DNA from 3 places in the Microbacterium proteolyticum genome. Region 2 is predicted to be linked to each of the others. Evidence: predicted binding sites of a transcription regulator. Region 2 holds the regulator's gene; each other region holds the start of a gene.
What was found. The regulator HrcA, encoded in region 2, represses chaperone genes, less so after heat shock. The targets are predictions, from matches to a motif close to TTNGCACTCGNNNNNNNCGAGTGCNAA.

Region 1: a site for HrcA is predicted at 4,066-4,092, ahead of P8R59_RS01290 (Hsp20/alpha crystallin family protein). Genes of this name have one in related genera too.
Region 3: a site for HrcA is predicted at 5,149-5,175, ahead of groL (chaperonin GroEL). Genes of this name have one in related genera too.

The regions. Positions count from the first base shown of each region.
Region 1 covers NZ_CP121274.1:103,014-110,024, reverse strand. The annotation lists gene P8R59_RS01320 (helix-turn-helix transcriptional regulator) at 1-76, opposite strand, end outside; gene P8R59_RS01315 (sugar ABC transporter ATPase) at 320-667, shown strand; gene P8R59_RS01310 (alpha/beta fold hydrolase) at 721-1,530, shown strand; gene P8R59_RS01305 (TetR/AcrR family transcriptional regulator) at 1,511-2,086, shown strand; gene P8R59_RS01300 (CDGSH iron-sulfur domain-containing protein) at 2,172-2,372, opposite strand; gene P8R59_RS01295 (iron-containing redox enzyme family protein) at 2,369-3,352, opposite strand; gene P8R59_RS01290 (Hsp20/alpha crystallin family protein) at 3,528-3,980, opposite strand; gene P8R59_RS01285 (HNH endonuclease signature motif containing protein) at 4,273-5,787, shown strand; gene P8R59_RS01280 (UbiA family prenyltransferase) at 5,943-6,770, shown strand; gene P8R59_RS01275 (FAD-dependent oxidoreductase) at 6,847-7,011, opposite strand, start outside.
Region 2 covers NZ_CP121274.1:3,007,422-3,014,432, reverse strand. The annotation lists gene lepA (translation elongation factor 4) at 1-575, shown strand, start outside; gene P8R59_RS15095 (DUF1990 family protein) at 601-1,245, shown strand; gene hemW (radical SAM family heme chaperone HemW) at 1,245-2,462, shown strand; gene hrcA (heat-inducible transcriptional repressor HrcA) at 2,544-3,578, shown strand; gene dnaJ (molecular chaperone DnaJ) at 3,632-4,753, shown strand; gene P8R59_RS15075 (16S rRNA (uracil(1498)-N(3))-methyltransferase) at 4,756-5,490, shown strand; gene P8R59_RS15070 (HIT domain-containing protein) at 5,538-5,885, shown strand; gene P8R59_RS15065 (PhoH family protein) at 5,935-6,963, shown strand; gene ybeY (rRNA maturation RNase YbeY) at 6,960-7,011, shown strand, end outside.
Region 3 covers NZ_CP121274.1:3,582,688-3,589,698, forward strand. The annotation lists gene P8R59_RS17985 (DNA repair helicase XPB) at 1-743, shown strand, start outside; gene P8R59_RS17990 (response regulator transcription factor) at 813-1,505, shown strand; gene P8R59_RS17995 (sensor histidine kinase) at 1,594-3,306, shown strand; gene groL (chaperonin GroEL) at 3,491-5,110, opposite strand; gene P8R59_RS18005 (cold-shock protein) at 5,287-5,490, opposite strand; gene P8R59_RS18010 (LytR C-terminal domain-containing protein) at 5,625-6,206, opposite strand; gene P8R59_RS18015 (DUF3263 domain-containing protein) at 6,242-6,496, opposite strand; gene P8R59_RS18020 (DUF2332 domain-containing protein) at 6,506-7,011, opposite strand, start outside.

The DNA of each region.
Region 1 (7,011 bases), 930 kb from region 2:
CGCTGGGGATGAACTGCTGCCACACCGTCTCGACGTCGCGAGCGCCGGTGGCGTTGACGGTGAGGACTTCCCCCATGCGACCCTCCTCCGCGGTGTGCGGTCCGCGGCATCCCGGTTATCTTGCCCCCGCCGTCGAGGTCGGACGTGCCGCGGGACGGGCCGCGCGAGGATTCGGCCTCGGAGCGAAACCGGGGGAGCGCGCGGGGGGCGGGCGCGCTGTCAAGGGGGGCGTGGGTCGGTGTGGCCGGAGGCTGGGATGGGGGAGTCGCCCGTCGTGGCGGCGCGTGCGCCCGACGCACGCACGATCGAAGGGACACCCATGAGCGACACTTCTTCCGACCAGACCATCCCGGCCGCCTCCGACGGCGTGGCCGGCGTTCAGCCTCTGCGCGACGGCGACACCTCGATCGAGCCCGACCCGACGCTGGATCCTGCACAGGCGGAGTGGGATGCCACGACCGCACTCGACGAGGGCGTCGATCCCGCAGACCTCGACCCCGCCACGGCGACGGGTGCCGATCCGGCCGAGATCCCGGCCGACGACGCCGACATCCCGCTGGAGGACGTGCACCCGGAGTCCACCGGCACTGACTCGCAGGGCCAGGATCCGGGTGTGGTCGAGCTCGGCGAGGAGGGCCAGGGAGACCTCGCGCCGGAGGACCTCTGAGGCTGCCGCGATCGGCGCTTGCCGTTACTGGCTAATAGGCGTAGCTTATGGCTATGGACATTAGCCAAGTGCAGGTGGGCGGCGGGCGACTGGCCGTCGAGGTTCGCGGACAGGGCCCCCTCGTGGCGTGCTCGCCCGCGATGGGCGACGAGCGCGACGCGTTCGGGCCCCTCGCCGACCGGCTCGTATCGGCCGGGTACCGGGTGGCGCTCGTCGATCTGCGCGGGCACGGCGACAGCGATACGAGCTTCGCCGAGTACGGCGACCGTGCGACCGCGAACGACCTCGTGGCCGTGATCGAGCGTCTCGGCGAGGGACCGGCGGTGATCGCGGGGGCCTCGATGAGCGCCGGTGCCGCGATCATCGCGGCCGGCGAGCGCCCCGATCTTGTGAGCGCCCTCGTGCTGCTCGGGCCCTTCGCCCGCAACGGCAACGCCGCGCTCGGGATGCTCCTGCGCGTGCTGCTCGCCCGTCCCTGGGGGCCGGCCGTCTGGCGCGGCTACTCCGCGTCGCTGTGGCCGGGACTCGGCGTCGGTGCGCGCGAACGGGCCGCACACCTGTCGCGCCGACTCGCGCGGCCCGGACGGTGGCGGGCGTTCTCCCGCACCACGCGCGTCGATCACTCCGTCGTCGCGCCGTTCCTGCCGCGCGTCACCGCTCCCGCGCTCGTCCTGATGGGAGAGGCGGACCCCGACTGGAAGGACCCCGCCGCCGAGGCCGCCTGGCTCGCCGGCGAGCTCTCCGCCGACGTCCAGCTCGTCCCCGGCGTGGGCCACGCGCCGATGCTCGAGGCTCCCGACGTCGTCGCCGACCGGGTGCTCATGCTCCTCGCGGAGGTGACCGGTGCCGCGGGCCGGTCTTGACGCCGACGTCGTCGTCCGCCGCGCCGCCGAGCTCGTCGACGCCGAAGGAGTGGCATCCCTGACGCTCTCCCGCGTCGCCGCCGCCCTCGGCGTCGCCGCTCCTAGCCTGTACAAGCACGTCGGCGGTCTCGGCGATCTGACGGATCGCCTCGCGCTCGCCGCCACCCGCGCCTTCGGCGACGCCCTCGCGCGATCGTCGCGCGGGGTGTCGTCCCGCGACGCCCTCGCGGCGCTGGCCGCGGCCTACCGGGGTTTCGCACGCGAGCGTCCCGGCATGTACGAACTCGCCCAGCGCGGGGGGACCGGTCCCGAGTGGGAGCAGGCGGCGGCCGAGGTCGTAGACGAGATCACCCGGGCGCTCGCCGGGTACGGCGCGGGGGCGGCCGACGTCCACCGCATCCGGTACGTCCGTTCGGCTCTGCACGGGTTCACCGATCTGGAGAGGGTCGGCGGTTTCCGTCAGCCCGAGTCGGTGGACGAGACCTTCGCGCGCCTCGTCGACGCGCTGGATGCCGAACTCTCCCGGCCCGTGGACGGCGAGCGCGCGGCGAAGTGACGGCATCCCCGTCGGCGGGAACGACTCCGGCGTGGGCGATCGGGCTCAGGATGCCGGGTCGCGCGGACCGTCCGCGACGGATGGGTCAGTCGTCGGTGCGGAACCCGGCGGGCTTGTGCGTCCCGTCGCAGAACGGCTTGATCGTGGACAGGCCGCACCGGCACAGCGCCACCGTGCGCCGGCGCTTATCGATCGGGGCGCCGTCGGCGTCGCGCAGGTCCACGTCTCCGCGCACGAGCAGAGGACCGTCGGGATAGGCCGTGATGCGCGGACGCTCGGCGGTCACCGGGCGTCCTCGGGGCGCAGTGAGGACGCGCCACGCCCCCAGGCATCGAGCAGGTGCTCGCCCACGCGACCATCGACGCTCAGGCAGACGGCGGCGCCGAACAGGATGTCGGGGAGCAGATCGGGGCGGTCCTCGGCGAGGGTGCCGGCGAGGTCGCGGGCCGCGATCTGCTCGTGCACCGCGTCGGCTTCGACGTGCTCGTCGAAGTAGCCGCACACGTCGTCATCGAAGCCCAGTCGACGCAATCCCTCGGCGTACAGGCGGTTCGGGATCGAGGACGTCATCTCGAACGCCGCGAGGTGTCCGACGATCGCGCCGAGGAGGCGCCGGTTGAGGCCGAACATCGACATCGCATTGTGAGATGCCAGGGTCACGGCGGGCACGTCGTCGACGTAGGCGCCATAGGCGTCGGAGAGCCCGGCCGCGCGCACGGCACGGGCGAAGAGCTCGGCGTGGACGCGCTCGGGGTTGCCGCCGCCGTACTCGTCGGACTGGATCTCCACGAGCGCGGCTTTCGGGCGTCCGGCCAGGCGCGGGATCGCCCAGGAGTGCGGATCGGCCTCCCGCAGCGTATAGACCGAGCGGTGCACGAGGAACTCGTGCGCCTGGTCGAGGGTCGCCTTCTTCGCGAGGTGGCGCGAGAGGCTCGGACCGCCGTCGGCGGCGGTCAGGGTGAAGAGCGCGCGGGCCACGGCATCCGCGGTCGCCGCCGGGAGTTCGGGCGGGAGGATACGCGCTCGCAGCGCGGCCTCGAACGCCCGCTCGATGACGCCGCGGGTGGCGATGAGCGACGGCTCCCACTCGAGCTCGGGGTCGAACGCCGAGACCGACCCGTAGGCCGAGGCGTACAGCGCGAAGAGGGCGAGCTGAAGGTCGTCGTCGGTCTCGACGTCGGGCGACGCGGCGGCGGCCGCGTCGGCGAGGACCGTGTGGTTCGTCGCCGCGCCCACGCCGAGGTGGTGCAGGACGGCGGCGCTCACCGGGCCGCGCGGAGTGAAGGGAAGGGCGGGCACGTCATCGGCGTCGATGGCGGCCGGCGGATCGTGGGGGGAGAGGGTCGCGGACACCGGAGCACTCTGCGGGCAGCGCTCCGGATCGCCGAGGGCCTTGACACGGGCGGAGGGGGCGACCCGTCGGCCGCCCCCTCCGGGGTGCTCACTGCTCGATCGGCTGCGGGGTGCTCTCGTGAGCCTCGATCACGTCGCCGGCGTCGTCGGTGGACACCGCGATCCGACGCGGCTTCGCCTTCTCGCTCACGGGGATCGTGACGGAGAGCACTCCATTGCGGTAGGCGGCGCTGATGCGCTCGGTGTCGATGCCCTGGCCGAGGTTCAGCTGTCGGACGAACGACGCGGTCTCTCGCTCGCGCGTGATCCACTTGACGTCGTCACCCGCGGCGAGGGTGCGCTCGGCGCGGATCGTGAGCAGCTGACCGTCGACGTCGATGTCGACCGAGCCCGGGTCGACGCCCGGAAGGTCGGCGGACAGGACGTAGTGGTCGCCGTCGCGGTACAGGTCCATCGGCATGCGTCGCGGTCCGCCGCGGCGGGCGTCGAGGAGCGTCGACGCGAGGCGGTCGAGGTCGCGGAAGGGGTCGTAGGTGGCCATGGTCGTTCTCCTTTTCGATCGGTCCGGATGCGGCATCCGGAAGGTTCATTGAAGTTGAGCCTCTGTCGCTCAACTTGGTGTCAGATTAGCACTCTCGTAGGGAGAGTGCCAAGAGTTCAGGTGCGTGTTGCGTGGCGGTCGTCGCGTCGTCGGGGCGCGCGGTGGGCGCCGCGTCGTCGCTGCGATGTCGCGGGCCGTGCGCCCCTTCTGCACAGGTCTCGCAGGTCGGAAGTTGTTCACAGATTTGCCACCTGATCTGGGAAACGTCGTGGGTTTCGTTCAGCGTTCGGATATGTCTTCGAATGTTTCGCCCGAGCCGTCCGGGTCGAGGGTCGTGGCGATCGACGTGGGGGTGTTGGCGGGTCTGGTCGCGGATGTCGTCGTCGCCGAGGCTGCGGTCGCGTCGGCGGAGGTCGCGCGCGTACGGGCGTTGGCCGCGGTCGGACGACTCGCGCTGGATGCCGCGGCGACGACACGGGCGTCGGTGCGAGCCGCGGAGATGGCGTTGCGGGAGGTGGCGTCCGAGGTGGCGGCCGCGTGCCGGGGGTCGGATCGGACGGTGCAGCGCGACATCGACGACGCGATGACGCTGGTGGAGTCGTTCCCGCGAACCGTCGCGGCGTGGGAGAGCGGGGCGATATCGCGGCGGTATGTGCGGGTGATCGCGGACGCCGGGGCGGGGCTGCCGGTGGAACGGAGGGCGGTCTTCGATGCCGAGGCCGTGTCCCTCGCGGGGGAGGCGTCCAGTCCGGGCCGGTTGAAGAGCCGGCTCGCCGTGGCCGCGCAGAGGTTGCATCCGCGGACGGTCACCGAGCGCCACCGGGCCGCGCGCGAGTTGCGGTGCGTGCGCGTGGTCCCGGCGGCGGAGGGCATGTCGGATCTGATCGCGACCCTCCCGACCGTGCTCGCCGAAGCGATCCACGACCGGGTGACGCAGCAGGCCCGGGTCATCGTGGACGCGGCGCGGGACGCGAAGGCGGGCGACGCACTCGGCGATGCCGCCTCCGGCGACATGGCCTCGACGGGCGGGGTCACCCGAGGGGGGACTCCGTCGCCGACGGGCCGGGCGAGCGGTGACGGTGCCGTCGACGGCGACCCGGTCGCCGGTCCCGTCCTCCCGAAGCCGGATACGCGCACGATGGACCAGGTGCGGGCGGACGTGTTCGCCGACATGCTCCTCACCGGCGACCCGACTCTCGACCCCACCCGACCCGACGACGGACCCGGCACCCTCGGCAAGATCCGCGCGAGGGTCCAGGTCGTCGTGCCGGCCATGACCATGCTCGCGCCGGGAGGGGAGAACGCGGCTCCGGCCGAGCTCGTCGGCCGCGGTCCCATCGATGCGGAAACCGCACGGCGCCTCGCCGAGGCCACCCGCGTCCCCTGGGATCGGGTGATCACCCACCCCGTCACCGGCGCCGTCCTGCACACCGACACCTACCACCGCACCACCGCGATCGACCGGCACCTGCGTGCCCGTGACCGCCGCTGCCGATGGCCCGGGTGCACTGCTCCCGCGATCCGTTGCGAGATCGACCACACCACCGACTGGGCGCACGGCGGGACCACCGACGTCCGCAATCTCGCCTGCCTGTGCCAACGGCACCACACGCAGAAGCAGTTCACGCGCTGGAGCGTGACGCAGCTCCCCGACGGACTCCTCGAATGGACCTCACCCACCGGCCGCGTCTACACCGACCACCCCGATCCGTATCCCTCCGCCGTCCCACCCGCCAGTGTTCGATTCGCACCCAACCCACTCCCCTGGGAGAAGCGGGTCGATGATGACGAGACGGCGGGTCCGTGAGCACGGAACAGACTTCGGGCCTGCCGCTGACCTCGAGCGCGCTGCTGTTTCCGAGCGCTGCTGCTTCCGAGCGCCGCTATTCCTGGAGGCGATAGTTCCCTGGGGCCGTGACGGGCCGCCCGCCCCGGGCGCGCGGGAGGCGGTACCGTCGTCACGTGCCCGATGCCCCCGCGAAGACACCGCTCGTGCGGGCGCTCTGGGGTGCGACGCATCCCGGACCGACGCTCGTCGTCACGACCCTGTCGCTGGCGCTCGGCGTCGCCGCCGGTCTCGAGCCGTGGCGTCTGCTGCTGCTCGTCGTCGCCGTGTTCGCAGGTCAGGTCTCCGTCGGGCTGTCGAACGACGCGATCGACGCCGGCCGCGACGTCGCCGTTGGACGCACCGACAAGCCGGTCGCCAGCGGAGCGCTCACCCCGGAACGGGCGCTCGGGGTGGCGGTGGCATCCCTCGCCCTGGCTCTCGCGCTTTCGGCGCCGCTCGGACCGGGACTCGTCGCCGCCCACGCGCTCGCGCTCGCCTCGGCCTGGGCCTACAACGCGGGGCTGAAGTCCACGCCGCTGTCGATCGTGCCGTTCCTGGTCAGCTTCGGTCTGTTCCCCTCGTTCCCGACCCTCGCGCTGCCGGCTCCCGCGCTCGCCGCGCCGTGGGCCTCGCTCGCGGGGGCGGCACTGGGCGCCGCAGTGCACCTGACGAACGTCGTCCGCGATCTCGACGACGACCGTGCGACCGGGGTGCGCGGATTGCCGCACCGGCTCGGCGCCCGCGTCAGCGTCGTCGCCGCTGCGGCGGGGATCGTGCTGGGCGCCGTCGCCGTCTTCGCAGGGTCGGGCGGAGGTGTCGTCGGAGGTGTGTTCTTCGGCGCGGTCGTGCTCGTCGCGGTCGCGACGATCGCCCTCGCCGTGGCACGGCCGCCCGGGCGCGCGGTGTTCCGACTGACCATGCTCGCGGCGCTGCTGCTGGCGGCACAGCTCGTCATCACGTGAGTGCACGGCCTGCCGATCGTGACCCTCCGCCTCGGCTCGGCCCGCCGAGACCCGGGACGCCCCTAGGCCCCTGCGCTCAGCCGCCTCGCGCGGCGGCGTCGAAGTCCATCGCATAGGCGCGCGTGAACGCCGCCGCCCCCGGGCCGCGGAGCACGGTGCGCAGCGCCACCGATCGGGTCGCGTGCCCGGGCGCCGAGGCGCCTCGCCCCAGCATCGTGTTCAGGAACGCCAGACGGGCGGC
Region 2 (7,011 bases):
CGAAGGACTACGTCGGAACGGTCATGGAGCTGTGCCAGTCGCGCCGCGGCACGCTGCTCGGCATGGACTACCTCAGCGAAGACCGCGTCGAGCTGCGGTACAACATGCCGCTCGGCGAGATCGTCTTCGACTTCTTCGACCATCTGAAGAGCCGCACGCAGGGCTACGCGAGCCTCGACTACGAACCGGCCGGTCAGCAGACCGCCGACCTGGTCAAGGTCGACATCCTGCTGCAGGGCGAGAAGGTGGATGCCTTCAGCTCGATCGTCCACCGCGAGAAGGCCTACGCGTACGGCACGCTGATGGCCGAGCGCCTGCGCAAGCTCATTCCCCGGCAGCAGTTCGAGGTGCCCATCCAGGCCGCGATCGGTGCGCGCATCATCGCGCGCGAGACCATCCGCGCGATCCGCAAGGACGTGCTCGCCAAGTGCTACGGCGGTGACATCACCCGTAAGCGCAAGCTGCTCGAGAAGCAGAAGGAAGGCAAGAAGCGCATGAAGATGGTGGGCCGCGTCGAGGTGCCGCAGGAGGCGTTCATCGCCGCCCTGTCCGGCGACGTCGAGACCAAGAAGTAGCGCTTACAACCGAGAGGGGTGGATCATGCGCCGGCAGAACTTCACCGACGACACGGTCGACTACGCGGCGGTCGGCGCCACCCAGGCGCACGACCTGATGCAGTATCCGCCGGAGCACTCGGTGCCCGCCGAGGACGCGTGGCGGATCGGCAGCGGCGAGGAGCGGTTCGTCGCGGCGGGCGAGCTCCTGCTGTCGTGGGCACCACTGCGGTCCGAGGAGCTGAGCATCAGCGACGTGCGCCCGGCGGCCGACGGCGGCTACTCGGGCGTCGGTTTCGATGCGGAGGGCGCCCCGATCGCTCCCAGCCGTCTCGAGTCCGAGCAGCGGTTCGCCGCCGACGGGACGCCCTTCGTCCGCCCCGGCACGAGCGTCCGCGTGCACGGCAAGGTCGACGGCCACCGCGCCGACGCCCACCTGCGCGTGATCTCGGTGTTCGAAGAGCCGCGGCGCGTGGGCTACATCCTCGGCACCGTCGGACACTCGATCGTCAGCGGCGAGGAACTGTTCTCGGTCGAGTGGCGCAACAACGACGAGGTGTGGTTCGTCGTGCGGGCCTTCGACCGCCCCACGGCGCCGTCGTACCGGGTCTTCCTCGGTCTCGTGCGCCGTCGCCGGCGGGCGCTGTTCCAGCGGTACCTGCGGGCGATCTCGCCGCTGTACACCTCCTGATGGGCGGACCGCTCCCACTCGGCGATCCGGCCCCCGTCGACGGGCGACTGCCCGACGACCTGCCGCTCGATCCCGCCGCCGACTTCGGCGTGTACCTGCACGTCCCGTTCTGCCGGGTGCGCTGCGGCTACTGCGACTTCAACACCTACACGTCGAGCGAGCTCCGCGGTGCGCGCCAGGAGGACTTCGCCGACACGCTGGCCGCCGAGGTGCGCCTGGCGGGCGGGGTGATGGATGCCGCGGGCGGGCGGCGTGCGGCATCCACCGTGTTCTTCGGGGGCGGCACCCCCACGCTGCTGCCGCCGGGGGATCTGGCACGGATGCTGGGGACCGTGCGCGACGAGTTCGGCATCGCCGACGGTGCCGAGGTGACGGTGGAGGCGAACCCCGACACCGTCGACGACCGCGTCGCCGAGACGCTGGCGGCGGCGGGCGTGACCCGGCTGTCGATCGGGATGCAGTCCGCGCAGCCGCACGTCCTGGCGGTGCTCGACCGCACCCACGACCCGCGCAACGTCGCGACGGCGGTCGCGTCGGCTCGCCGCGCGGGCCTCGACGTGTCGCTCGATCTCATCTACGGCGCGCCGGGGGAGTCGCTCGACGACTGGCGCGCGTCGCTCGAGACGGCGACGGCGCTGCGGCCCGATCACGTCTCGGCGTACGCGCTGATCGTCGAGGACGGCACGAAGCTCGCCCGGCAGATCCGCTCCGGCGTCGTGGCGATGCCGGATGACGACCTGCAGGCCGACATGTACGAGCTCGCCGACGACCTCCTCGGCGGTGCCGGCTACGACTGGTACGAGGTGTCGAACTGGGCGACCGACACGGCCCGCCGCTCGCGGCACAACCTCGCATACTGGCGCGGCACCGACTGGTGGGGCTTTGGCCCGGGCGCGCACAGCCACGTCGCCGGACTCCGGTGGTGGAACGTGAAGCATCCCGCGGCGTACGCGCAGCGCCTGGCCGCGGGGGAGTCGCCGGCCGCGGCACGCGAGCGGCCGGACGAGACCGCACGGCGCCTCGAGTCCGTGCTCCTGCGCAGCCGGATCCGCGAGGGGTTGCCGGTGTCCGAACTCCTCGGCGCGGGCCGGAAGGCCGTGGCATCCCTCATCGCCGACGGCCTCGTCGAAGGGCAGGATGCCGTGCGCGGGCGCATCGTGCTCACGCGTCGGGGCCGGCTGCTCGCCGACGCCGTCGTCCGCGCCCTCACCGCCTGAGCGCGCTTCCGGCTCCACGGCGGGCGGGTGCTCTAGAATTGGCACTCAGGTGACCGGAGTGCCAGGAGGAGGGAGCCGGCCATGGTGTCCGAACGCGGCTTGCAAGTGCTCCGCGCGATCGTCCAGGACTACGTCGACACGCGCGAACCCGTCGGCAGCAAGGCGATCGTCGAGCGGCACGCCTTCGGGGTGTCGGCGGCGACGATCCGCAACGACATGGCGCTGCTGGAGGACGAAGACCTCATCGTCGCTCCCCACACGTCGTCGGGGCGCGTGCCGACCGACAAGGGCTACCGCGTCTTCGTCGACCACCTCGCCGAGCTCCGCCCGCTGTCTTCGGCGCAGCGGAGCGCCATCACGTCCTTCCTCGACGAGGCCGGCGACCTCGACGACCTTCTCGCGCGGACGGTGCGCGCGCTGACGCAGCTGACCGGCCAGGTCGCGATCGTGCAGTATCCCTCGTTCGCCCGCGCGAACCTCTCGCACGTGGAGCTGGTCGCCCTCGGCGGCCCCCGTGTGCTCGTCATCCTCGTCACCGACACCGGCCGCGTCTCCCAGCGGATCGCCCTGGTCCCGTTCGAGCCGTCCGAGGGCGACATCGTCCAGCTGCGGGCGCGGGTGGGCGCGCTGCTCGTGGGCCGCAGCGTCGCCGACTGCGCGCAGACGGTCGCGACGACCGACGCGCCGCGACCCGGCAATGCGCTCGACGCGATCGCAGACGCGGTGCTCCGCGTCGTCGGCGAAGAGCTCGAGGAGTTCCGTCAGGACCGCCTGGTCATGGCGGGCGCGGCGACCCTCGCCAAGCGCGAATCCGACTTCCGCGGCAGCATCTACCCGCTTCTCGAGGCCATCGAGGAACAGGTCACGCTGCTGCGGCTCATGACCGAGATGGTGGCCGACGAGCAGGGTCTTTCGGCCAGCATCGGCCGCGAGAACGAACCGTTCGGTCTGGTGGAGGCATCCGTCCTCGCGAGCCGGTACGACGGTTCCGCGGGCGGCGCGCGCGTGGGCCTGCTGGGCCCCATGCGCATGGACTACTCCTCCAACCTCGCGGCGGTCCGCGCCGTCGCGCACTACCTCACCCGGATGCTCGAAGACGACGACACCGCTCGTTGACGAGAACCGCACGGAAACGGAACGACCCCGCGTGAGCGGGCAGGAAGGCGATTGTGGCTGACCACTACGAGGTCCTCGGCGTCGCGCGCGACGCCGGCCCCGACGACATCAAGCGTGCGTACCGGCGTCTCGCGCGCGAGCTCCACCCGGACGTGAACCCCGGCGAGGACGCGTCCGAGCGGTTCAAGCTCGTCACCCACGCCTACGACGTGCTGAGCGATCCCGAGCAGCGTCGCCGCTACGACATGGGCGGCGACCAGAACCCGTTCGGCGGCGGCGGAGCGGCCGGCTTCGGCGGCTTCAGCGACATCTTCGAGACGTTCTTCGGCGGCGCGCAGGGCGGGGGCGGGCGCGGCCCGCGTCCCCGGTCCCGCCGCGAACGCGGGCAGGACGCTCTGGTCCGCGTCACGCTCGAGCTCGGCGACGTCGTCTTCGGCGTGCACCGCGACCTCGAGGTCGACACCGCGGTCCTGTGCGAGACCTGCCAGGGCGCGTGCACGCAGCCCGGGACGAGCGAGGTGACCTGCGACATCTGCCACGGGTCGGGGCACGTGCAGCGCACGGTCCGCAGCCTCCTCGGCAACGTCGTGACGAGCCAGCCCTGCAGCGTCTGCCAGGGCCACGGCACGACGATCCCGTACCCCTGCGGAACCTGCCAGGGTCAGGGGCGCGTCCGCGCCCGCCGCACGGTGTCGGTCGACATCCCCGCCGGCGTCGAGACGGGCCTGCGCCTGCAGCTCCCCGGCTCGGGCGAGGTCGGTCCCGCGGGCGGCCCGAACGGCGACCTCTACCTCGAGATCACCGTCGAGTCGCACGACGCCTTCAGCCGCGAGGGCGACGACCTGCTCGCGACCCTCGAGGTCTCGATGCCGGATGCCATCCTCGGCACCGCCACGACGATCGAGTCGCTCGACGGCAGCGTCGACCTCGAGGTGCGACCGGGCGTGCAGTCCGGCGACGTGCTGACGATCAAGGGCCGGGGCATCACGCCGCTGCGCGGCAGCCAGCGCGGCGATCTGAAGATCGGCGTGCACGTGGTGACCCCGACGCGACTGGACCACAAGGAGCGCGCCCTCATCGAGGAGTTCGCCAAGCGCACGAAGGCCCCCCAGCCGCGCCTGGCCGAGCACCAGCAGGGCCTGTTCTCGAAATTCCGCGACCGCTTCCGGCACTGATCGTGGCGCTGCACTTCGTCACGGACGACGCGGCGGCCGCGGGGATCGGCGACGCCGTCGTGCTGACCGGTCCGGAGGCGCACCACGCCGCCGCGGTCCGGCGCGTGCGCGTCGACGAGGCGGTGACGCTCGGCGACGGACGCGGAGTGTGGCTCGACGGTGTCGTGACGGCCGCGACGCCCAAGCAGGTGGACGTGCGGATCACCGCGCGCGACGAGGTTCCCGCGCCGTCGCCGCGCATCGTCCTCGTGCAGGCGCTCGCGAAGGGCGACCGGGACGAGCTCGCGGTGCAGGCGGCGACCGAGCTGGGAGTCGACGCGATCGTCCCCTGGCAGGCCGCGCGGAGCGTCTCGCGGTGGGATGCCAAGGCCGAGAAGGGCCTCGCCCGCTGGCGCACGATCGTCCGCGAGGCGGCGAAGCAGGCGCATCGTGCGTGGATCCCCGAGGTCGAGGGCATCGCACGTCTGTCGGATCTGGTCGCGCGGGCGGGCGACGCGCACGTCCTCGTGTTGGAGCCGTCCGCCGTCGAGAGGCTGACCGCCGTGGCATCCGATTCGTCCGACGATCGTGACGTCGTGCTCGTCGTGGGCCCCGAGGGCGGCATCGCGCCCGAGGAGCTCGACGCGCTGCGGGCGGCGGGTGCCCGGCTCGTCCGCCTCGGCGACACGGTGCTGCGCACCTCGACCGCGGGCGCGGCGGCGATCTCCGTGCTCTCCGCCGCGACGGGACGCTGGTAGCGCCTCCTCCCGGCCCGGCGTCGGACCCCGTCGATAGACTGGATGCCATGACCGAGCCGTCGATCTTCACGCGCATCCTCCAGGGCGAGATCCCCGCCGAGATCGTCGCCGAGACCGAGAACGCCTTCGCGATCCGCGACATCGCGCCGCAGGCGCCGGTGCACCTGCTGGTGATCCCCAAGACCGAGCAGTACCGCAACGTCGTGGAGCTGGCCGCCGGCGACCCCGACCTTCTGACCGAGATCGTGGGGCTCGCGAACTCCGTGGCCGCCGAGCACGCCGACGGCGACTTCCGACTCGTCTTCAACACCGGCGCCGGTGCCGGTCAGACGGTCTTCCATGTACACGCCCACGTTCTCGCGGGCGGACTGAACGAAAAGAGCACGGGTGGCTGATTCCCCCGAAGAACCCGTCGTCGAGCGTCTGTACGCCGACGGCGTCGCCATGGTCCAGCTCCTGGGCCCCCACGACCGCCTGCTGCGCGTGGTCGAGAAGGAGCACCCCGAGGTCGACGTCCACGTGCGCGGCAACGAGATCACCCTCACCGGGGGCGCATCGGCCGTGGCCGCGGCGAAGGGTCTCGTCGAGGAGCTCCTCACGATGACCCGCAACGGCCAGGGCCTCGACCCGTCCGATGTCTCGAGCTCCAGCCGCATCCTCCGCTCCGACGGCGGGCCCCGCCCGTCCGAGGTGCTCGGCGAGGCGATCCTGTCGTCGCGCGGCAAGGTCATCCGCCCCAAGACCCTGGGGCAGAAGGCGTACGTCGACGCGATCGAAGAGAACACGATCGTCTTCGGCATCGGCCCCGCCGGTACCGGCAAGACCTACCTCGCGATGGCGAAGGCCGTGCAGGCGCTGCAGCGCAAAGAGGTCAGCCGCATCATCCTCACGCGTCCCGCCGTCGAGGCGGGGGAGCGCCTGGGGTTCCTCCCGGGGAGCCTCACCGACAAGATCGACCCGTACCTGCGCCCGCTGTACGACGCGCTCAACGAGATGATGGACCCCGACATCGTCCCGAAGCTCATGGCGACGGGCACCATCGAGGTCGCGCCGCTGGCGTACATGCGCGGCCGCACGCTCAACGACTCGTTCGTCGTGCTCGACGAGGCGCAGAACACCACGCCCGAGCAGATGAAGATGTTCCTCACGCGTCTTGGGTTCGGCACGCGCATGGTGGTCACCGGCGACATCACGCAGATCGACCTGCCGCAGGGCGCGTCCGGTCTGAGGCTGGTCACGCGGGTGCTCGGCGACATCGACGACATCCACTTCTCGTACCTCACGAGCGCCGACGTCGTGCGTCACACGCTCGTCGGCCGTATCGTCGATGCGTACAGCGAATACGACGAGAAGCGTCTCGTGGCCCGCCGCGAACGCGACGAGGCATCCGAATTCGCCAGCCGTGCCGAACGCCGTAGCGCCGCCCGTCCCGCGGGTCCGCGCGATCACCTCCCGAGACGAAACCGCTCATGACCATCGAGATCAACAACGAATCCGGCCACGACGTCGACGAGCAGGTAC
Region 3 (7,011 bases), 580 kb from region 2:
TTCCCGCGCCGGTGTTCAAGCTCACCGCCGATCTGCAGGCCCGCCGCCGTCTCGGACTCACCGCGACGCTCGTGCGGGAGGACGGGCGCGAGGGCGACGTCTTCAGCCTCATCGGTCCCAAGCGCTTCGACGCGCCGTGGAAGGAGATCGAGGCCCAGGGCTTCATCTCCCCCGCGGCCTGCTACGAGGTGCGCATCGACCTGCCCGCCGACGAGCGGCTCGAGTACGCCGCCGCCGCGGACGAGGATCGGTACCGCCTCGCGGCGACCGCACCGGCCAAGATCGACGTCGTCCGGCGCCTCGTCGATCGGCATCCCGGCGAACGCGTCCTCGTGATCGGGCAGTACCTCGACCAGATCGACGAGCTCTCGGAAGCGCTCGATGCGCCGAAGATCACGGGCACCACGCCGGTCTCCGAGCGCGAGGAGCTGTTCCAGGCGTTCCGCGAGGGCGAGATCTCGTTGCTCGTGGTCTCGAAGGTCGCGAACTTCTCGGTCGACCTCCCCGAGGCCTCCGTCGCCGTGCAGGTGTCGGGCTCGTTCGGGTCGCGCCAAGAGGAGGCGCAGCGCCTCGGACGACTGCTCCGGCCGAAGCAGTCGGGCCACACCGCGAGCTTCTACACGCTCATCGCCCGAGACACGGTCGACCAGGACTTCGCGCAGAACCGTCAGCGTTTCCTCGCCGAGCAGGGCTACGCCTACACGATCCTGGATGCCGAGGGGATCGTCGCCGAGGCCGCCTGAGCACTACCAGGACTCGGCGTTTCTCGCGATATCCAGCGGTTCCTTGGGTGGAGTCACGATAATGGGCGCATGACAGCACCGCGCATCCTCGTCGTCGACGACGAACCCAACATCCGCGACCTGCTCATCACGAGCCTGCGTTTCGCCGGATTCCAGGTCCGCGCCGTCGCCAACGGCGCGCAGACCATCTCCGCGGTCCTCGAGGAGGAACCCGACCTCATCGTGCTCGACGTGATGCTGCCCGACATGAACGGGTTCAGCGTCACCAAGCGCCTGCGGGGGGCCGGTTACACCGCTCCCATCCTCTTCCTGACCGCCAAGGACGAGACCGAGGACAAGATCACCGGCCTGAACGCCGGCGGCGACGACTACGTCACGAAGCCGTTCAGCCTCGACGAGATCGTGGCCCGCATCCAGGCGATCCTCCGTCGCACGATGCAGGCGGACGAGGAGTCGGTGATCCGGACGGGTGAGCTGACCATGGATCAGGACACGCACGACGTCAACGTCGGCGACGTCTCGATCGATCTCAGCCCCACCGAGTTCAAGCTCCTCCGCTACCTGATGCTGAACCCGAACCGCGTGCTCTCGAAGGCGCAGATCCTCGACCACGTCTGGGAGTACGACTTCAACGGCGACGCGGGCATCGTCGAGAGCTACATCTCCTACCTGCGCCGCAAGATCGACCCGCACTCCTCGGAGCCGCTCATCCAGACCAAGCGCGGATTCGGCTACATGCTGAAGTCCGGCAAGACCGCCTGAGCGGAGAGCGATCCTGGAGAACTCCGACGATGCACTGACGCACTGGTGGCGCCGGCTGAGCCTTCGCACGAAGGTCACCGGCGTCACGGTGACGCTGCTGGCCGTCGGGCTCGTCGCCGCCGGCATCGGCACGCTCGTGTTCCTGCGTACGACGCTCATCAACAACCTCGACGAACAGCTGGGCCAGCAGGCGGCGGGCAACATCGCCAACAGCATCTTCGTCACCAACGACGTCGAAGGGCAGCTCACCTTCACGCAGGTCGACAACGCCCCGCAGATCGGCTCGATGGTCGTCGTCTACGGTCCTGACGGGCAGCGCGTGGCGTTCTACAACGGCACGGCGATGAAGACCGTGCCGCAATTGCCCGAGACCTTCTCGGTCGAGCAGACCTACAGCCAGGTCGACCGTCGCATCGACCTGGACGACCCGGTCTCCGGGCAGCACTTCATCGCGCGGGTGGGTCTGCTGCAGGTACCGGGCAACAACAGCTTCTACACCCAGATGGTCATCCAACCGCTGGCGCCGACCGACCGGATCGTGGCGGCATACGTCGGCATCTACGGTTTCGTGGCGCTGCTGATCCTGATCGCGAGCGCACTGCTCACGCGTGCCCTGGTGACGCTGACCTTCCGCAGCCTCGGCCAGGTCGAGACGACGGCCATGGACATCGCCGCGGGCGACTTCAGCCAGCGTCTGACGGACATCGTCCCCGACACCGAGGTGGGCCGACTCAAGGCGGCGATCAACGCGATGCTCGGGCGCATCGACGGCGCCCTGAATCAGCGGGATGCCACGGTCCGGCAGATGCGCCGGTTCATCGGCGACGCGAGCCACGAACTGCGCACCCCGCTCGTGACCATGCGCGGGTACGCCGAGCTGTACCGGATGGGGGCGATCCGATCCGATGAGGACGTGGCCCAGGCCATGGAGCGCATCGAGAAGGAAGCCATCCGCATGGGGGCCCTCGTCGAAGACCTCCTCGCGCTCGCGCGCCTCGATGAGAGACGCGACGTGGCGATCACGACCCTCGACCTGCGTCCCATCGCCCGCGATGCCGCGCTCGACCTCCGCGTGACCTCCCCGCAGCGCGAGGTCACCGTCGACGACACGACCAGCCGCGCCGCCATCGTCCTGCCCGTCATGACGCTCGATCCCGAACTCCCCGCCGAGGACGGTGCGGCGACGCCCGGCCGACGACGGACGGCACCGACCACCTCGGCGATGGCGATCGCCGGTGCGACGCTCTCCCGCCTCCGGCGTCGACGCGACGCCGGCGACACCGCGGAGACCGAGCCGGCACCGAAGGGCCCGGTCGACGCGACCGCGCAGCCGCGGCGGGTGACGAGCCTGGCACCGATCGTCCTCGGTGACGAGAACCGCGTCCGCCAGGTCGTCGCGAACCTCCTCGGCAATGCCCGCCGGTTCACTCCGGACGACTCCCCCATCGGCTTGCGCGTGGGGGTGGATGCCGAGACCGACATGGGGTGGATCGAGGTCATCGACCACGGCGAAGGTGTGCCCGAGCAGATCCGCGAGCAGATCTTCCAGCGCTTCTGGCGCGCCGACACCTCGCGCACCCGCGAAACCGGCGGCTCCGGACTCGGCCTGTCGATCGTGGCATCCATCGTCGACCTGCTGCACGGGAAGGTCGAGGTGGCCGACACCCCCGGCGGTGGCGCGACCTTCCGGGTGTCGCTGCCGCTCGCGGAGCGTCGGGATGCCAGCGAGCACGCGCTCATCACGACGCAGCCGCTCGAGCGGCTCCCCGAGGCCCTTCGGCCCGAGATCGCCGACGAGTAGCCCCCGCAGCGCGGCGCTGGCCCGCGCCGCGCTCCGCTGACTTCGGGCGAATGCCCGCGCCGACCCTGCCCATGCGTACATTCGCGCCAAGTCAACACCGACCGAAGCCGCCCGCGGCTCGCGCCCCGACGAAAGAACGCCCCCTCCCGAAGGAGGGGGCGTTCTTTCAGCGCTCAGGCGTGGATCAGAAGTCCATGCCGCCGGTCGGGTCGCCCGCGGGAGCGGCGACCTTCTCGGGCTTGTCGGCGACGACGGCCTCGGTGGTGAGGAAGAGACCGGCGATCGATGCGGCGTTCTGCAGCGCGGAGCGCGTCACCTTGGCGGGGTCGATGATGCCCTGCGCGAACAGGTCACCGTACTCGCCGGTCGCGGCGTTGAGGCCGTGGCCCACGGGGAGCTCGGAGACCTTGTTGGCCACGACGCCGGGCTCGAGGCCGGCGTTGAGGGCGATCTGCTTGAGCGGAGCCTCGATGGCGACGCGGACGATGTTCGCCCCCGTGGCCTCGTCACCGACGAGCTCGAGGTTCGCCAGAGCCGTCTTGCCGGCCTGGATGAGCGCGACGCCACCACCGGCGACGACACCCTCTTCCACTGCGGCCTTGGCGTTGCGGACGGCGTCCTCGATGCGGTGCTTGCGCTCCTTGAGCTCGACCTCGGTCGCGGCACCGGCCTTGATGACGGCGACGCCACCGGCGAGCTTGGCGAGGCGCTCCTGGAGCTTCTCGCGGTCGTAGTCGCTGTCGGTGTTCTCGATCTCGCGGCGGATCTGGGTCACGCGACCCTCGATCAGCGCGGAGTCACCGGCACCCTCGACGATGGTCGTCTCGTCCTTGGTGATGATGACCTTGCGCGCACGGCCGAGCAGGTCGACGGTCGCGTTCTCGAGCTTGAGGCCCACCTCTTCGGTGATGACCTGGCCGCCGGTGAGGATCGCGATGTCCTGCAGCTGCGCCTTGCGACGGTCGCCGAAGCCGGGCGCCTTGACGGCCACCGACTTGAAGATGCCGCGGATCTTGTTGAGCACGAGCGTCGCGAGAGCCTCGCCCTCGACGTCCTCGGCGATGATGAGGAGTTCCTTGCCCTCCTGGATCACCTTGTCGACGATGGGCAGAAGGTCCTTGATGTTCGAGATCTTCTGGTTCGCGATCAGGATGTACGGGTCTTCGAAGACCGCTTCCTGACGCTCGGGGTCGGTGACGAAGTAGGGGTTGATGTACCCCTTGTCGAAGCGCATGCCTTCGGTGAGCTCGAGCTCGGTGCCGAAGGTGTTGGACTCCTCGACGGTGACCACGCCCTCCTTGCCGACCTTGTCGATCGCCTCGGCGATGAGCTCGCCGATCGCGGGGTCAGCGGCCGAGATGGAGGCGGTCGCGGCGATCTGCTCCTTCGACTCGACCTCCTTGGCCGAAGCGAGGAGCTCGTCGGTCACGGCCTTGACGGCCTTCTCGATGCCCTTCTTGAGCGAGATGGGGTCGGCGCCGGCCGCGACGTTGCGCAGACCCTCGCGCACGAGCGCCTGAGCGAGGACGGTCGCGGTGGTGGTTCCGTCACCGGCGACGTCGTCGGTCTTCTTGGCGACCTCCTTGACCAGCTCGGCGCCGATCTTCTCGTACGGGTCGTCGAGCTCGATCTCCTTGGCGATCGAGACACCGTCGTTCGTGATCGTGGGGGCGCCCCACTTCTTCTCGAGCACGACGTTGCGACCGCGGGGGCCCAGGGTCACCTTGACGGCGTCGGCCAGGGTGTTGAGGCCGCGCTCGAGACCGCGACGGGCCTCTTCGTCGAAAGCGATGATCTTTGCCATAAGTTTGTCGTCCCTCCCGGACGGGTGACTTCCAGTTTTTGGCACTCGACGAAAGCGAGTGCTAATTCATTCTGGCACTCGCCCCTGGTGAGTGCAAGCCACACGACACCCCCGGACACGACGACGCCGCGGCCCCCGTGAACGGGGACCGCGGCGTGCGGGAAAGTGAGAGGCGGTCAGGCGATGAGGCGAACCGACTCGGCCTGCGGGCCCTTCTGACCGGACCCGACGGTGAACTCGACGGCCTGTCCTTCCTCGAGGACTCGGAAGCCGGACATCTCGATGTTCGAGTAGTGGACGAAGACGTCCTGGCCGTCCGTCACGGTGATGAAACCGTAACCCTTCTCGGCGTTGAACCATTTGACGGTGCCTTGGGCCATGCGAACTCTCCTGTTGCTGAACGACGTGGTCATCGTAAGCACGGGGAGCCGCGTGATTCCGGCCCGGGAGGCCATTGTTGACACGGCGGCATCCAACTTTTTACGCCGCGGAAACACCGGACGGCCGCAAGGGCTCAGGGGGTGGGCTGAGCCGCCCTGTCGAGACCGATCACCACGACCAGACGCTTCTCGGCGCTTTCGTCGTCGGCGGTGTTCGGATCGTCGGTGGGTTGGAGGAAGTCGCTCTGCGCGACCTCCGCGCTTCCGATCGCCGCGGCGAGGCCGAGCGCGGCCTGCTCGTCCGCCGAACTCTTGTAGTACACGGTCGTGGTGGCGAAGTCGGTCGTGTCGGAGTCGCCCGTCTGGACGGCGTCGCCCGACCACCCGAGGGCCACGATCTGATCCCGGAGGTTGCCCGCGAGGCCCTCGTCGGCGGTGCCGTTGAGGACGACCACCGAGTAGGAGGTGTCGATGGCCGGCGGAGTGGTCTCGGCCACGGTCGGCGTCGGCTCGGGATCGGACGACAACGAGATCCGCCCGGATGCCACGAGCACCCCGAAGATCCCGACGACGATGAGGACGATCGTTGCCAGCGCGGCCCAGAGGAAGACGAGCCACCCGCGCGAGCGAGGGCGCTCCGCCCGGTGGGCGCCGACGCGGCCGTCACCGTCCGGAAGGTCGTCGAAGCGATCCCGCGGGAAGGTCGATCTGGGCATTGGACGATGTTACCGGTCGGTTCCCCAGCGTCCGATCAGCGTGACGCCGTGCGCCCGAGGCGCGTGCGGTGCTGCTCGGCGGCCTCGTCCCGGCGGCGGCGGAGGCGCCGCACCAGCATCGGGTCGTGCGCCAGCGCCTCTGGGTCGTCGAGCAGACGCCCGAGCAGCTGGTAGTACCGGGCGGGCGCGAGGTCGAACTCCGCGCGGATCGCCTCTTCCTTCGCGCCGCCGTGGCGACGCCACTCACCTTCGAACGCGAGGAACGCGCGGTCACGGTCGGAGAGAGGCACGACCTCACGCTACTGCGCGCGGAAGGCGGATCCCGGATGCCACGCCACCCAAGCTCCGAGCGGGTCGACGCTGGCGAGGACCTCCCCGTCCAGCGCGAGCGCGAAGCCCCCCGGACGGAGGTCGGGCGTCTCGTTCCACGCATCGTGGAGGCCCGCGGCATCCAGGGTGACCCACCGCCCCGCGGCACGCGCGGCCGCGATGACGTCTCCGCGGTGACGCCGCGGCACGTGCGCGAGGACACCGGGCGTGGTGACGACCAGGGTCGCATCGCGCGGGGCGAGCGCCGCGAGCGCCGGGAGCGCCGCGGCCCCGTCCCCCTCGACGAGGAGGGGCGGATCGCCTGCGGCGATGTCGAGGGCCGCGGTGATCCGCTCGCGGCGGCCCTCCTCCCCCGGCCACACCAGCCCGGTGAGCCAGGCGCGATCGCGCGCATCCCGCGCGTCGAGCGGCTCGAGGTCGATCCCCGCCCGCCACACGACCTCGGGGAGGCGCAGCGGAGGGTCGCCCTCGATCT